Regions from separate parts of the Pseudomonas allokribbensis genome, predicted to be linked through region 1. Evidence: predicted binding sites of a transcription regulator. Region 1 holds the regulator's gene; each other region holds the start of a gene.
What was found. The regulator FliA, encoded in region 1, starts transcription of late flagellar genes. The targets are predictions, from matches to a motif close to CTAAAGTTTNNNNNNNNNNNGCCGNTAA.

Region 1 (4,211 bases):
GGCGAAGTGCTGAGCCTGGCGATCAGTCATGAACTGCCGGTCGCCTACCTGACCGACGGCCCACGGATTCCGGATGATCTGCATCTGCCGCGCCGTCATCAATTGGTCAGCCGCGCCGTCAGTGTGCAAATGCAGGAAGAACCCAGCGAAGAAGCCATGGCTGACATGTTCGCTGATATCTACCACAGTCCCACCAAGCAGGTTGGCTGAGGTAATGAACAGTTTTTGTACCTACATCGATGGTCTGCCATGCATTGTTCCGGTTGTGAACGCGCAGCCAGTAATGTGGCCTCCGTCTATGCAAGACAAGGTAAAGAAATAACATGGGCAGCATGCATCCCGTACAGGTGATCGCGGTGACCGGCGGCAAAGGTGGCGTCGGCAAGACTAACGTGTCAGTGAACTTGTCCCTGGCGCTGGCAGAGCTTGGCCGTCGGGTCATGCTGCTGGACGCCGACCTGGGTCTGGCGAACGTCGACGTTCTGCTGGGCCTCACGCCCAAACGTACCCTGGCCGATGTGATCGAGGGCCGCTGCGAGCTGCGCGACGTGCTGTTGCAAGGCCCCGGCGGGATTCGCATCGTGCCGGCCGCTTCCGGCACCCAGAGCATGGTTCACCTGAGCCCGGCCCAGCATGCCGGTCTGATTCAGGCGTTCAGCGACATCGGCGACAATCTCGACGTACTGGTGATCGACACCGCTGCGGGTATTGGTGACTCGGTAGTCAGTTTCGTTCGCGCAGCGCAAGAAGTGTTGCTGGTGGTCTGCGACGAGCCGACCTCGATCACCGACGCCTACGCCCTGATCAAACTGCTGAACCGCGATTACGGCATGAACCGCTTCCGCGTCCTGGCCAACATGGCCCAGAGCCCGCAGGAAGGTCGCAATCTGTTCGCCAAGTTGACCAAGGTCACGGATCGCTTCCTCGACGTCGCCCTACAATACGTCGGTGCGGTGCCTTACGACGAAAGCGTGCGCAAGGCGGTGCAGAAGCAGCGTGCGGTCTATGAAGCCTTCCCGCGTTCCAAGTGCGCACTGGCGTTCAAGGCGATCGCGCAAAAGGTCGACACCTGGCCGCTGCCCGCCAATCCGCGCGGCCACCTCGAATTTTTCGTCGAGCGCCTCGTGCAGCAAACGGCAGGACCTGTGCTATGACCGCCAGCGGTATGAATTTCTACAAGAAGTCGGCACGTGACGCGCAGTACGAGCTGATCGAGCGTTACGCGCCACTGGTCAAACGCATTGCTTACCACTTGCTGGCGCGATTGCCGGCCAGTGTGCAGGTCGAAGACCTGATCCAGGCCGGAATGATCGGCCTGCTCGAAGTCTCGACCAAATACGACGCCAGCAAAGGCGCCAGTTTCGAAACGTACGCGGGCATCCGGATCCGCGGCGCCATGCTCGATGAAGTACGCAAGGGGGACTGGGCACCGCGCTCGGTTCACCGCAACACCCGTATGGTCAGCGACGCGATTCGCTCGATTGAAGCTAAAACCGGCCGTGACGCTAAAGATCACGAGGTTGCGGCCGAACTCCAATTGAGTCTCGACGATTACTACGGGATTTTGAACGACACCCTGGGCAGCCGACTGTTCAGTTTCGACGACCTGTTGCAGGACGGCGAACACGAAGGGCTGCACGAGGATGGCGCAAGTGCTCATCTTGAGCCGTCGCGCGATCTGGAAGATGAGCGCTTCCAGGCTGCGTTGGCGGACGCGATTGCCAATTTGCCGGAGCGTGAGCGACTGGTGTTGGCGCTGTACTACGACGAAGAGCTGAACCTCAAGGAAATCGGTGAAGTCCTTGGCGTCAGTGAATCGCGGGTCAGCCAGTTACACAGCCAGTGCGCGGCCCGCTTGCGGGGGCGTTTGGGGGAGTGGCGAGCGCGCTGAAGGCAGTGTGGGGACGCTGCGAACGAGGCTGGTGCGGTGGTGAACGGCACCGGTCTTGCTCTGTTGTGCTCCAGACAGTCATCGAGTGCTTTGCCGGATTGATTGAAATGGCGCGTCCAGGTGCTGGGCGCGTTTAAGACTGCTTGGAGGTCGAATTGAACAAAGACATGAAAATCCTCATCGTTGATGACTTCTCAACGATGCGGCGGATCATCAAGAACCTGTTGCGTGACCTTGGGTTCACCAACACCGTTGAAGCCGACGATGGCACCACTGCCATTCCGGTGCTCAACAGCGGCAGCATCGACTTTCTGGTGACCGACTGGAACATGCCTGGCATGACCGGTATCGACCTGCTGCGTCACGTGCGCGCCGATGAAAAACTCAAGCACCTGCCAGTGCTGATGGTGACTGCTGAAGCCAAGCGCGAGCAGATCATCGAAGCGGCCCAGGCCGGCGTTAACGGCTACGTGGTCAAACCTTTCACGGCTCAGGCGCTGAAAGAAAAAATCGAGAAGATTTTCGAACGCATCGGCTGATGACGCGCGGGGGAGCTATGGAGCATAACGAATCTTCACAGGGCGACTTCGAGTCGACTCTGAAAAAACACGCGGTCGAACTGGTCGAAAGCCTTGAAAAAGGCAGGTTCGGCGACGCTGTGCAACTGATCCATGAGCTCAATCAGACCCGTGACCGTGGCCTGTACCAGGAAGTGGGCAAGCTCACGCGCGAACTGCACAGTGCAATCGTCAACTTCCAGATCGACCCGCATATGCCGCAGGCCGAGGAAGTGTCGCAGATCACTGATGCGACCGAGCGTCTGGGCTATGTGGTCAAGCTGACCGAAGCGGCAGCCAACCGCACCATGGACCTGGTGGAAAGCGCCACGCCGGTGGTCAATGGCCTGGCTGACGAAGCCCAGGCATTGAGTGCCGACTGGGGACGTTTCATGCGCCGTGAAGTCGGGGCTGAAGAGTTCCGCGAGCTGGCGCGTCGGGTCGACGGTTTTCTGGCACGCAGCAGCGCGGACAACCGCGCGGTGTCGAGCAACCTCAACGACATTCTGCTGGCCCAGGATTACCAGGACCTCACAGGTCAGGTGATCAAGCGCGTGACCCAGTTGGTCACCGAAGTCGAAAGCAATCTGCTCAAACTCGTGCTCATGGCCAGTCAGGTGGACCGCTTTGCGGGCATCGAACATGACCGTGCGGCAATGCTCGCTGAAAAAGATCCACAAAAACATCTCTCGCAGGGTGAAGGTCCGCAGATTCATGCCGATAAACGAGAAGACGTTGTGTCCGGTCAGGACGATGTGGACGATTTGCTATCCAGCCTTGGATTTTGAGTTTTTTTGGGTTTTTAGACCTGTAGGAGCACCCCATTAATGAGCTTCGGCGCCGATGAAGAGATCCTTCAGGATTTCCTGGTTGAGGCCGGCGAGATTCTTGAGCAACTGTCCGAACAACTGGTCGAGCTGGAAAGCCGTCCGGATGACGCAGATCTGCTCAACGCAATTTTTCGCGGTTTCCACACTGTAAAAGGGGGCGCCGGCTTCCTTCAGCTCAATGAGCTGGTGGAGTGCTGTCACATCGCCGAAAACGTGTTCGACATCCTGCGCAAGGGTGAACGTCGCGTAGATGCAGAACTGATGGACGTGGTGCTCGAAGCGCTGGACGCGGTGAACAGCATGTTCAGCGAAGTCCGCGATCGCAGCCCGATTACTGCCGCAACCCCGGAACTGCTGGCCGCCCTGGCGCGTCTGGCTGAACCGCAATCGGCGGATGAAGCCCCGGCTTCGCCTGTTGCCGAGATGATCGAAGAACTGGTCGTCGAAGGCGATTCGGGCGATATCACCGATAACGAATTTGAACAGTTGCTGGACTCGCTGAACGCCGTCAAGGCCGAAGCCGAAGCCCCGGCGGCTGCCGCTGCGCCTGCTTCCGATGAAGCGGCCAGCGATGAAATCACCGACGCCGAATTCGAGTCGCTGCTCGACCAGTTGCACGGCAAGGGCCAGTTCGCGGCCGACGCCGTGGCACCGACAGCCGCTGCACCTTCTGCTCCGGCGGTGGGCGACAGCTCGGACATCACCGACGACGAATTCGAAGCCTTGCTCGATCAGTTGCACGGCAAGGGCAACTTTGCCGTCGATGCGCTGGAATCGGCGATTGCGTCGGTGCCTGCATCGGCTGCTCCGGCAGCGGCTGCGGCCGGTAGCGATCTGATCAGCGATCACGAGTTCGAATCGCTGCTCGACGATCTGCATGGCAAAGGCAAGTTCACTGACGTCGCCACCGGTGCCGTCGTGACGGCCGGCAAT
Region 2 (4,211 bases), 2.0 Mb from region 1:
GTCGCCCTACCAATGGCACTGGTGAAGCCGCGCAAGGCCATGAAGCTCAGGTAGCCGGGCAGGGCGAACGGCAGTGCGATCAGAAACTGCCCGGCGGCGTTGACGTTGGTCTCGGTCTGGCCGAACAGCAACAGCACCGGTTTGAGGTTCCACAACAGCAGCCCGGCACCCAGCGCCATCAGCCACGCCAGCCACAGTCCGGCCTGGGTCAGTTTCGCGGCACCGATAATGTCACCGGCACCCTGACGGATCGCCACCAGGGTGCCGACCGCCGCGATCACGCCGATGCAGAAAATCGACACGAACGAATAGCTCGCCGCGCCCAGACCGCCGCCCGCCAGCGCTTCGGGACTGAGGCGGGCCATCATCAAGGTGTCGGTCAGTACCATCAGCATGTGTGCCAACTGCGAGGCAATCAACGGCCCCGCCAGCCGCAGGATGGCCCAGAGTTCGGTACGCACAGGACGCTGCATGGTGTTCACATCCGTATAAAAGAGGGAGCAAGAGACCGTCGATTCTCAAGGTTTGGCGCGGCTTGCACAAAGGGATAAAAAGGATGGGTGGCATGATTAAAACTCATCCAGGAACAATTCTGCTAAGTTGGCGCAATCCCGCCATTGGAGCGCTGTACATGTCCCGTCGCCTTCCACCCTTGTATGCCCTGCGCGCATTCGAAGCGGCGGCACGCCACAGTTCGTTCACCCGGGCAGCCGAGGAGTTGTCGATCACTCAGAGTGCGGTGAGCCGGCATATCCGCACACTCGAAGAGCACTTCGCCTGCCGCCTGTTCCACCGCAGCGGGCGCAACCTGCAACTGACCGAGTCGGCGCGCCTGCTGCTGCCGGGCATCCGCGAGGGGTTCGCCGCCCTGGAGCGAGCCTGCAATACCTTGCGCGCCGAAGATGACATCCTGCGCATGAAGGCCCCGTCGACCCTGACCATGCGCTGGTTGCTGGCGCGGCTCAGTCGCTTTCGCCATTTGCAGCCGGGCAATGAAGTGCAACTGACCAGTGCCTGGATGGACGTGGATTCGGTGGACTTCAACAACGAACCTTTCGATTGCGCGGTGCTGCTGAGCGACGGGCATTTTCCGCCGGACTGGGAGGCCAGCCTGCTGTTTCCGGAAGAGCTGATTCCGGTGGGCGCCCCGAGTCTTTTGCACGACCAGCCCTGGGATGTGGCACGACTGTCCAGCGCTGAATTGCTGCACCCCACGCCGGATCGCCGCGACTGGCGCAGTTGGCTGGAGCACATGGGACTGTCGGATCAGGTATCGCTCAAGGGCGGGCAGGTGTTCGATACCCTGGAACTGGGGATGATCGCGGCGGCCCGGGGTTATGGCGTGTCGATGGGTGATTTGCTGATGGTGGCCGAAGATGTCGCGCAAGGGCGTTTGAGTCTGCCGTGGCCGACGGCAGTTGCCAGCGGGCTTAATTATTACCTGGTGTGGCCAAAGACCCGTCCGGGAGGTGAACGTTTGCGCCGGCTCAGCGACTTCCTGCAAGGCGAAGTCCACGCCATGGTGTTGCCGCCGGTCACGCGCTTGAGCTGAAACGTTCGAGCCGCCACAATGCCGGCCTTCGGCCATAACCCCGCTGTGCACTCAAGTATTCGGCTTTACCGCCGAATACGTGCAAGTGGGACCGTCGTGCCGGTTCCAGGCTTCACCCCCATTATTAGAATTTTCCGAGCCGCGATCAGGGAGGATCCGCAGACTCGGCCAGGAGCTGTCCATGTCTCAACCTCGCGCCCGGATCGCCTCGCAGCTGGGCCTCGCGCTCGCCGTGATACTGGCGGTTGTCATCAGTGGCAGTACGGTGTTCGCCCTGCGTTCGCTGGACACCGCCAACCTCGCCACACGTGAAGAACACCTGGCCAGCGAGGCACGTCTGCTCGCCGACCAGTTGAGCACCTTCCACGGCACGCTGCGTGAAAGCACCCAGCGCCTGAGCGGGTTGTTCGAGAAGCGCTTCAGCGCGGGCCTGAGCATTCACCCGAGCGAGCCGGTCAGTGTGGCGGGCACCCAGACCCCGGGCCTGCACCTGGGCAGCGAAGTGTTGAACAACAACTTCAAGGAAGTCGACGAGTTCAAGCAGATGACGGCGGGCGTTGCCACGCTGTTCGTGCGCAGCGGCGAAGACTTCGTGCGGGTCAGCACCTCGCTGACCAAACAGGATGGCACCCGCGCCATCGGCACCTTGCTCGATCACGCTCACCCGGCTTATGCGAAGTTGATGGCGGGGCAGGGCTACGTCGGCCGTGCGCTGCTGTTTGATCGCTCCTACATGACTCAGTACACCCCGGTGCGTGACAGCAGCGGCAAGGTGATCGCGGTGTTGTTCGTCGGCTTCGATTACACCGACGCGCAAAACGCCCAGTTCGATAACCTCAAGCGTTTCCGCATCGGCCAGAGTGGCTCCCTGGCGCTGCTGGACGAACAGAATAAATGGCTGGTTGCGCCAGCGGGCGTGCAGGCGCCGGATCAAGCGGTACCGGTGGTCAACGGTCTGGCGAAGACGCCGGGCAAGGGCCGGTTCTGGAGCGACAAGTCCGAAGACTTCTACAGCATCGCCGTACCGTTCGAGGGTGGACCGTGGTCGGTGGTGGCGAGCATGCCGAAATCCGAGATCCGCGAAGTGACCTGGAGCGTTGGCATCCAGTTGGCCATCGGCAGCCTGCTGGCGATGCTGATTGCGGTCGGTTCGGCGGTGTGGCTGCTGCGCAGCAAACTGCAACCACTGGGTGATCTGGTGCGTCAGGCGGAAGCCCTGGGTGCCGGCGATCTGAGCGTGCGGCTGAACGTGTCGAGCAACGATGAAATCGGTCAGTTGGCCCGTGCCTTCAACCAGATGAGCCAGGCGCTGTCGACCATGGTCGAGCACATCCGCCGCGCTTCGGAAGAGGTCAACAGCCGTGCGCAGGCGCTGTCCGGTTTGTCCGGGGGCGCGTATGAAGGCATGGAGCAGCAGTCCGGCGAGATCACCAGCATGGCGGGTGCGGTTGAAGAGTTCTCCGCCACCTCGCTGAACATTGCCGACAACATGGGCAACACTCAGCGTCTGGCCCAGGAAAATGCCCAGCAGACCCAGATCGGTCGCAGCTCGATGGAAGAAGCGTCGTCCTCGCTGGAACAGATTGCCGGCGCGCTGAACACCACCGCAACTGTAATCAACACGCTCGGTCAGCGCTCCCAGGAAATCGGCGGCATCGTCAGCGTGATCACCTCGATTGCCGAACAGACCAACCTGCTGGCACTCAACGCTGCGATTGAAGCGGCCCGTGCCGGTGAACAGGGTCGCGGCTTTGCTGTGGTGGCTGACGAAGTCCGCAATCTGGCGTCGCGCACGCGTCAGGCGACGGACGAAATCTCCGGGATGATCCACAGCATCCAGCAGGAAACCGGCAACGCCATCAGCACCATGGAGCAGGGCAACGTGCTGATGCAGGAAGGCCTGTCGCGCAATGCCAACGTCGCGTCGGCGCTGGCGCGGATCGATGAGCAGAGTCGTTCGGCGGGTCAGCAGTTCGCGGCGATCACCACCGCGACTCAGGAGCAGAGCAGCACCGCGACGTTGTTGAGCAGCAATCTGCAGAGCATCGCGATGGCCAACAGCGAGCAGCGCGAGGTGGTGTCGAACCTGGCCATTACGGCGAAGGAGCTGGAAAGCCTGGCGGCCGACCTGCGCCAAGAGGTCGACCGCTTCCGCTGAGAGGGCGTACCCGCTTACTGGTACGCGGAGAGGTCTTCGCTGGAGTCGACCTCTCCCCATTCACCCGTGTAGGCAACGGCTTCGACGGGAACCTGGCCAGCATCGATGACGCGCTGCAGCGTGTTGGTCATGTGCATCTTGTCGCGTTGTTCCGGGGGCAGTTCGGCTCGTAGCCGAACGACCTCTGCCCAGCCCTCGGGGGTGAAGCGCAGCAGTCCCATGTATTGGCCCTGAACTTCGTCCACCGATTGCGGCTTGTTGCCGATTTCCGCCAGCGTACCGGCGTCGGTCAGGCGGAACGTTTCGGCATCCAGCAACGGGTCGCCGAAACGTTGCGTCCACAGTTCCAGCCAGTTGGGGTCATAGGTCACCGCCAGTGATGCCGTGTTGGCCATCAACGACTGAACGGCCGCCGGGCTGTAGAAAATATCGGAATAACTCACGAGGCACGGCTGCCCCTGCAGCCACGATTCGGCGCAGGCCAGTGACGACACCATGTTG
Region 3 (4,211 bases), 1.4 Mb from region 1:
GAACCAGCGCACGTACTCGTCTACTCGCAGGCCGCCGAACTGTTGCTGGAGCCCGGCCGCCAGCCAGCTCTTGCCGCTGGACTCCGGCCCGGTGAGGACGACGACTTTCATGTGCGCAACGCCGGATCGGCGCGCCATTCCCGCCAGCCCAGCACCGCGATCAGGGTGAACAAGGCGTACAACGCTGCGGTGAGGTAAAGCGCCTTATAAAGGAACAGGCCGACGAAGATCACATCCAGCACGAACCACAATGCCCAGCATTGCAGGCGCTTGTGGGCCATCCAGAATTGCGCGACGAGGCTGAAACCGGTCAGTGCGGCGTCGAGCCAGGGTTGCGCGGCATCGGTCCAGTGCGCCATGGCGGCGCCCAGCAGCAGACTGCCGACGCTGCCAATGGCCAGCCCTTTGAGGATTGACGGCGTGTCGAGCCGGCTGACCTGGCGGCCGTCATGCATCGTCCCGGCCCGGGTCCATTGCCACCAGCCGTAGACTTGCAGGGCGGCGTAGACCACCTGCAGCAACATGTCCGAATACAGCTTCACCTCGAAGAAGACCCAGCTGTAGAGCAACACCATGACCAGCCCGATCGGCCAACACCAGGGATTCTGTTTGACCGTCAGCCAGACGGCGATCACACCGAGGGCGGCGGCAAACAGTTCGAGCCCGGACATGCAAGATCCTTGGAGGGAGTAAAAGAGGGGGCGGATTGTACCCAAAAACCTGTGGGAGTGAGCCTCCCACAGGGTGAGAACGTCAGACGCGGAACTGGCGCAGCAATCCGTTCAACTGCTCGCTCAACTGGCCCAGCCGCACACTGGCGGCACTCGACTGCTCAGCGGCCATTGCGGTGCTGTGGGACAGGCCGGCGGCCTGGGTGACGTTCTGGTTGATGTCCTCGACCACGTGCGCCTGTTGCAGGGTCGCACTGGCGATCGACGCGTTCAGGCCGTTGAGGTTGCGCAGCGCCTGGCCGATGGCATTCAGGCTCGCACCGGCCAGTCCGGCCTGCTCGATGGTCAGTTGCGAGGCCTTGCTGCTGTCACCGATCACTTTTACGGCGGCTTCGGAATGGTTTTGCAGACGCTCGATCATCGACTGGATTTCCGCCGTGGATTTCTGCGTGCGCTGTGCCAGCAAGCGGACCTCATCGGCCACCACCGCAAAACCGCGCCCCTGTTCGCCGGCGCGGGCGGCTTCGATGGCCGCGTTGAGCGCCAGCAGATTGGTCTGTTCGGCAATCGAGCGGATTACCTCCAGAACGCTGCCGATCTGCGTGCTTTCGGTCGCCAGCGTACGAATCACCTCGACTGCCTGATCGATGGTGCCGGACAGTTTGTCGATCTGTTGCAGACTGCCGTCGATGTTGATCTGGCCCTGTTGCGCCTGAGCCTCGGCATCGCGCATTTCGTTGGCGGCATGCTCGGCGTTCTTCGCCACATCCTGCACGCCGTAAGTGACTTCGTTGATGGCGGTCGCCACCAGTTCCATCTGCTGCGACTGTTGCTGGCTGCGCTGCTGAGCCTGGCTCGCGTCATTGCCCAGTTCAGTGGAGGACTGGCCCAGCGCACTGGCCGACACCTGCAAATCGCCGATCACCCGGCGCAGCTTGGCGGTGAAGGCATTGAAGTGATGCGCCAACTGCGTGACTTCGTCCTGACCGTGGGTGTCGAGGCTGCGGGTCAGGTCGCTTTCGCCGCTGGCGATGTTGGCCATGGCGTTCACGGTTTCCTGCAACGGGCGGACGATGCTGCGGGCAATCAGGATCACCAGCACGCCCATGATCAGTGCGATCACCAGGCCGACGACGGAAGCCTTGATCACCTGGCCCTGAAACTCGGCCTGTACATCGTCGACGTACACGCCGGAACCCAGTACCCAGCCCCATGGCTCGAACAGTTTCACGTAGGAGGTCTTGGCCACCGGTTCACTGGCACCGGGTTTCGGCCAACGGTAGTCGACCATGCCGGCGCCCTTGGATTTGGCGATGGCAACCATTTCGTTGAACACCGCAAAACCGTCCGGATCGCGGATCGCCGAGAGGTTCTGGCCTTCAAGCTTGGGATTGGTCGGGTGCATGACCATCACGGGCGTGAGGTCGTTGATCCAGAAGTAATCGTTCTGGTCGTAACGCAGGCCGCGAATCGCGGTCAGCGCCTGCTTCTGGGCGGCGTCGCGGGTCAGGGTTCCGGCCGCTTCCAGGCCCTGGTAATAGGTCAGCAAACCGCTGGCGGTCTGCACCACATGCTGGGTTTTCTGGGCCTTGGCGTGATACAGGTCATCGTGGATCTGCTTGAGCATCAACAGGCCCAGGGTCAGCAGCATGACCACCGCCACAATCAAGATGAGCCACAAGCGTCGGCTGATCGACACACTGCGCAAGCTGTTCATAACGCTGTCACTCCGATTTCTTTTTCTTGTAATAAATCACCGCCAGCATCCAACCACGTTTCCATGGCCGGGCATACGCGACCCAAGTCGTAGAACGCGGCAGCGCTATTACGGCTTGTCTGATAGGATTTCGGCCCCGCGCGTGAAAACCTGAACCCAAGTTGCCATTTCACGGAATTTTGACCGTTTCGTGTGGATCCTTTGCGCGCGGAATCGGTACAGCAACAAACAGCTACGCTGAACGCAGTGAACGTAAAAAAATACTATCGGGGCATGCCGCTGAGCATCGCTCTTTGGGGGATTGATGGATCTTTGGACCGCCTTGCAGGCACTGATTCTTGGAGTTGTAGAAGGGCTGACGGAGTTTTTGCCCATTTCCAGTACCGGACACCAGATCATTGTCGCCGACCTGCTGAACTTCGGTGGCGAACGCGCCATGGCGTTCAACATCATCATCCAGCTCGGCGCGATTCTCGCGGTGGTTTGGGAGTTTCGCCGCAAGATTCTCGACGTGGTCATCGGTTTGCCGACTCAGCCGAGTGCGCGACGCTTTACCGCCAACCTGCTGATCGCCTTCCTGCCCGCCGTGGTGCTGGGCGTGATCTTTGCCGATCTGATTCACAAGTACCTGTTCAACCCGATCACCGTGGCGACGGCGCTGGTCGTGGGCGGCTTCATCATGTTGTGGGCCGAGCGCCGGCAGCACGAAGTGCACGCCGAAACCGTGGATGAAATCACCTGGAAAGATGCACTGAAGGTCGGCTTTGCCCAATGCCTGGCGATGATCCCGGGCACCTCGCGCTCCGGCTCGACCATCATTGGCGGCCTGTTGTTTGGCCTGTCACGCAAGACCGCCACCGAGTTCTCGTTTTTCCTGGCGATGCCGACCATGGTCGGTGCGGCCGTGTACTCGGGCTACAAGTACCGCCATCTTTTCGTGCCGGCGGACTTCCCGGTGTTTGCCATCGGTTTTGTCACGGCGTTCGTTTTCGCCATGATCGCTGTTCGCGGCTTGCTGAAGTTCATCGCCAGCCACAGCTACGCGGCATTCGCCTGGTACCGGATCGTTTTCGGCCTGTTGATTCTGGCGACCTGGCAGTTCGGCTGGGTGGACTGGGCGGCGGCCAAGGCATGAGTGATTCCCGCGCACGCCGTCCGGATCGCGGCCCGTCCGGCGGCAACATTCAGCATCTGAAGTTGAAGCTGGTGGTGTTGCTGATCGTCTGCGCATTGCCAATGTTCGGCTCGCTGTCGATGTGGCTGCGCGGAATTTCACTGGTACCGCTGACGGCCTATGGGCTGGCCAGCGTGCTGGCGTTTTTCCTGTACTGGGCCGACAAGCGCAAGGCCCGCGCTGAGGCCTGGCGCACCCCGGAGAACGTCCTGCACGCCGTGGAACTGGCGGGCGGCTGGCCGGGCGCACTGATCGCCCAGCAAGTATTCCGGCACAAGACGCGCAAAGTGTCGTTTCAGATCCTGTTCTGGGTGATCGTCGCGCTGCACCAGGTGTTCTGGATCGATCAGTTGTTCCTCGGCTCGAACCTGTTGGCGTTGGGTTAGGGCTACAGCAGCAAACCCACCTGGGTTTTCTTCGGCAGCTTGCTCACCACCAACTGGTGGGAACGTTGCAGCAACCCTCGCAGTTCCTCGGCGCCCAAAGGGTAGGGCGGGTGCATGATGATCCACTGCGCCCGCGCCAGATACGGCGCCGGGTGAATGCCCGGCCGGTCGCAATGACCGAGAAACAGATCCTTGTCGACCTTGAACGCCAGCGACTCGCCACGCAGCCCCTGCAGCGCGAACATCTTGTTGCCGGCAATCGA
Region 4 (4,211 bases), 1.2 Mb from region 1:
CGACGAAGTTGAGCGCAGCAGCTTCCTTCGGCAGGCCGGAAATCTGATGCACGCGCAGACTGGACTGCGTGCGGTCGGCCATCAGGATCATCACCCGGCGCATGCCGCTGGCCACCAGCGCGTCGCGAGCGGCAATGGTCAAGTGCATGGCATTGGTGAAACGGCTCGGCTCGGCCAGCAGTTCGGCACATTGCCGGCGCCACTTGGCGAGGTCGTCGGCATTGGGTGCGGCGGCCGGCAGCATTCCGGCGGGCAGGCGATGGGTGCCCCACGGCCACAACAGGGAAACCGCCGGGTGCCACAGATCCGGCATCGAATGCCGGCGCGCACTGTTGGCGGCCTGTTGGTGCAACTGTTGTTGCACCTCGTCCATCGAGATTTGCAGATAGAGGCTGGTCAGGTATTGCCAGCGCTCACTGTGCGGACTGTCCCAGGCCTGTTGGGCCGAAAGCGCCAGGCCGTTGGCCAGCAGCACGGTGTTGGCCGGTTGATTGAGCCAGTGGCGCAGGGTCGGGTCGTCATCGAGGCGATTCTGCTGGCGTAGCGGGTGATCGACATCGCGGGCGATGCGCAAAACCTTGACCAGTTCGCGTTGCTCGGTGAGCAGCAATCGATAACCCTGCTGCACCCAGATCGGCAATCGCCAGACTTCGACCAGCGCCTCACCGATCTTCAGCAGACGCACACCGAACAATTGCTTTTCCACGTCGCGGGCCGATTCGCCCTTGTGGATAACCCGCACTTCCCACTCTTCGAGCAGTTGGGGAAAGGTCAGCGCCAGCGGCCACAGCGGCGACAGAAATAACAGACTGCCCCAATGAATGTCCTGCCACAGCCGCGCCAGGCGACTGGCAAAAAAGCCGTTGGCCTGTTGCGTGGCGTGCTGACTGATCATCTGTATCTGGCGCAAGGCCTGGGGAATTTGCGCCTGCGGTTCGGCGGGCAGGCGTGCCAGCAGTTCTTCGGTGCGGGCGAGGCCAAGGCGATTGATCGCGACCTCAAGGTTTTCCGCCGGCGCGGTCATGCTGCCCTGGGTGTGGCGATTGGCTTCGCGAATGATGCTCAGCGCCAGCGCCGGGCTGTCCTGCATCAGGTCGGCGATGTCGCGCAGCGAGCTGCGATTATCGCGGATGGCGCGGCAGACACGATCGTGGGCTTCTTGCGGCACCGGCAGGCGTACGCCGTCGAGCAGCTTCACCCAGCCATCGAGTGTGGTGGGTTTTACGTGTGGGACGTTCGTTTCATTAGCCATGTCTGGACGAGATCTTCACTGACTGTAGACGCGCCCGGCATGGGCTAAATTGGCTTTTCGCCTGAACTGGCTATAGTCTGGCGCAGTTTTGCCGATAAGTAGAAGAAGAGATTTTTTAACTTCCGAATATGACCTTGAACCCGACTTAAATAAGTACTTTCTACCTATGGCTAAAATTATCGGCATCATCGTCGTATTCGCGAGCGTGCTCGGCGGATACGTGCTCTCCCACGGCAAGATTGCCGCCCTGATCCAGCCTTTCGAGGTGATGATCATCGGTGGTGCGGCACTCGGAGCATTCCTCCAGGCCAACCCCGGTTACATGACGATGCACGTGCTCAAGAAATCCCTGAGCATGTTCAGTTCGCGTTTCAGCCACACGTTCTATCTGGAAGTGCTGGGCCTGATCTACGAGATCCTCAACAAGAGCCGCCGTGAAGGCATGATGGCCATCGAGGGCGACATCGAAGATGCCGCTGCGAGCCCGATCTTCGCCAAGTACCCGGCGGTATTGAAAGACGAACGCATGACCGCGTTCATCTGCGATTACCTGCGCATCATGTCGTCCGGCAACATGGCGCCGCACGAGCTGGAAGGCTTGTTCGACATGGAACTGTACAGCCTCAAGGAAGACCTCGAGCATCCGTCCCACGCGGTGAACGGCATTGCCGACGCCATGCCGGGTTTCGGTATCGTCGCGGCGGTACTGGGTATCGTGGTGACCATGGCCTCGTTGGGTGAAGGCGATCAGAAGTCCATCGGTCTGCACGTAGGTGCGGCACTCGTGGGTACCTTCTTCGGTATTCTCGCGGCATACGGTTTCTTCGGCCCGCTGGCGCACTCCCTGGCGCACGATGCCAAGGAAGAGCTGAACGTCTACGAAGCCATCAAGGCCTCGCTGGTGGCTTCGGCGTCCGGCATGCCGCCATCGCTGGCTGTCGAGTTCGGTCGCAAGGTTCTGTACCCGGCTCACCGTCCAAGCTTTGCCGAGCTGGAACAAGCCGTTCGCGGTCGTTAAGTCATGGAAAATAACCAGCCGATAATCATCAAGCGCGTCAAGCGCATCGCCGGCGGGCATCACGGCGGGGCGTGGAAGATCGCCTTCGCCGACTTCGCGACGGCGATGATGGCGTTCTTCCTGGTGTTGTGGCTGCTGTCCACCGCGACCCCGGAACAGAAGATCGCCATCGCCGGTTACTTCAAGGACCCGGTCGGTTTCTCCGAGAGCGGCACGCCGTACATCATCGACCTGGGCGGTACGCCGACCCTGGCGCCGGAAAACACCCTCAACCCTGAAGTGAAGTCGCAGCCGCAACCGGACAAGGTCACGGTCGACACCGAGCAGGTTGAAGGCATGGCCGAGCAGGTCGAGAAGGAACGTCTGGAACTGTTGCTGCAAGAACTGCAGAACAAGGTCGACGAGAATCCGCAGCTGCAGAAGTTCAAGGATCAGATCCTGTTCGAGATCACGCCGAACGGCTTGCGCATCCAGATCATGGACGCCGAGAACCGTCCGATGTTCGACTCCGGTTCTGCACGCCTGAAGCCGTACTTCGAAGACATCCTGCTGGCCATGGCCGACACCATCAAAGCGGTGCCGAACAAGATCAGCATCAGCGGCCACACCGACGCCAAGCCGTACACCGGCACCGGTGACTTCGGTAACTGGGAACTCTCGGCCAACCGTGCCAACGCCGCCCGGCGTGCGCTGGTGGCGGGTAGTTATCCGGACGGGCAAGTGGCGCGGGTCGTGGGTTACGCCTCGTCGGCGCTGTTCGACAAGGAGAACCCGTTCAACCCGGTCAACCGTCGCATCGACATCGTGGTGCTGACCAAGAAGGCCCAGGCGGCCATCGAAGGTTCGCAAGGTACCGAACCGTCGAAACCGGCAGATCAAGGTCAGAACGGTGCGGCCCCGGCCACACCGGTCGACCCGAACGCCTTGCCGGCGGATCAGCAGCCAGTGCCGGCGCACGAGCTGCGCGAACGGTTGAACCTGTTTGACGACGCGGCGCCGAAGCCAACCGCGCCGGGCAGCGCGGCGCCAGCCCCGGCGCCCGCTGCACCCGCCACTGCACCGGCCACTGCCCCGGCGCCCGCGCCCAAGCAGTGACCCACAAAAAAGCCGACAGTGATGTCGGCTTTTTTGTATCCGGCGACGACTGGGCGCTTTTTTGATCAGCCTCTCACGGATAATCCCCGATCAGCGCACACGGGTGTTTTGCTTTAAATGGCCAGCAATGAATTCAAATCCTTCTGAACCACAGGGAGTCGTGACGATGGAAAATCAGACAATCTTTTTGCTGCAACAGCAATTTGACGAATTAGCGCAACGGGTGCCTGGCGAGGGTATCGAGTTCTGGTTCGCTCGCGAACTGCAGGAGCCTTTGGGTTATGCACGTTGGGAAAACTTTCTCACCGTTGTCCAGCGTGCAATAGCCTCGTGTGAAGCCACCGGTGTGGATGCTCTCGATCATTTTCGTGGCGTTACGAAAATGATCGAGATTGGCAAAGGTGGGCAACGAGCTACCGACGATTTCATGCTTACGCGCTATGCCTGTTACTTGATTGCGCAGAATGGCGATCCGCGTAAACGGCCCATTGCCTTTGCTCAGAGCTATTTCGCGCTACAAGCGCGCAAGCAAGAGTTGATTGAAGACCGGATGCGCCTGCAGGCCCGCTTTGATGCTCGTGATCGCTTGCGCGAGTCGGAAAAAGAACTGTCGCAGAATATTTACGAACGTGGCGTGGATGATGAGGGGTTTGCTCGTATCCGCTCCCGGGGAGATGCAGCGCTTTCCGGTGGGAAAACGACTCAAGCGATGAAAGATCGCTACGGCATCATCAAGAGTCGGCCACTTGCTGATTTTCTGCCTACATTGACTATTGCTGCGAAAAATCTTGCCACTGAGATGACCAATCACAATGTGCTTCAGGTTGATTTACAGGGTGAGTCGGC

Region 2: IF199_RS29185 (methyl-accepting chemotaxis protein) is a predicted target of FliA. The motif match lies at 1,603-1,630, and genes of this name have one in related genera.
Region 3: IF199_RS14360 (methyl-accepting chemotaxis protein) is a predicted target of FliA. The motif match lies at 2,516-2,543, and genes of this name have one in related genera.
Region 4: motA (flagellar motor stator protein MotA) is a predicted target of FliA. The motif match lies at 1,323-1,350, and genes of this name have one in related genera.

Annotation. Positions count from the first base shown of each region.
Region 1 is NZ_CP062252.1:1,775,347-1,779,557, forward strand. It holds gene flhF (flagellar biosynthesis GTPase FlhF) at 1-210, shown strand, start outside; gene fleN (flagellar synthesis regulator FleN) at 324-1,154, shown strand; gene fliA (RNA polymerase sigma factor FliA) at 1,151-1,891, shown strand; gene IF199_RS08155 (chemotaxis response regulator CheY) at 2,059-2,430, shown strand; gene IF199_RS08160 (protein phosphatase CheZ) at 2,448-3,236, shown strand; gene IF199_RS08165 (chemotaxis protein CheA) at 3,276-4,211, shown strand, end outside.
Region 2 is NZ_CP062252.1:6,323,950-6,328,160, reverse strand. It holds gene IF199_RS29195 (NorM family multidrug efflux MATE transporter) at 1-473, opposite strand, end outside; gene IF199_RS29190 (LysR substrate-binding domain-containing protein) at 632-1,552, shown strand; gene IF199_RS29185 (methyl-accepting chemotaxis protein) at 1,734-3,710, shown strand; gene IF199_RS29180 (phosphocholine cytidylyltransferase family protein) at 3,725-4,211, opposite strand, start outside.
Region 3 is NZ_CP062252.1:3,142,691-3,146,901, forward strand. It holds gene IF199_RS14350 (AAA family ATPase) at 1-111, opposite strand, end outside; gene pnuC (nicotinamide riboside transporter PnuC) at 108-671, opposite strand; gene IF199_RS14360 (methyl-accepting chemotaxis protein) at 754-2,388, opposite strand; gene IF199_RS14365 (undecaprenyl-diphosphate phosphatase) at 2,693-3,523, shown strand; gene IF199_RS14370 (DUF1294 domain-containing protein) at 3,520-3,948, shown strand; gene IF199_RS14375 (MmcQ/YjbR family DNA-binding protein) at 3,951-4,211, opposite strand, start outside.
Region 4 is NZ_CP062252.1:607,174-611,384, forward strand. It holds gene IF199_RS02690 (HDOD domain-containing protein) at 1-1,252, opposite strand, end outside; gene motA (flagellar motor stator protein MotA) at 1,419-2,270, shown strand; gene motB (flagellar motor protein MotB) at 2,274-3,365, shown strand; gene dinD (DNA damage-inducible protein D) at 3,532-4,211, shown strand, end outside.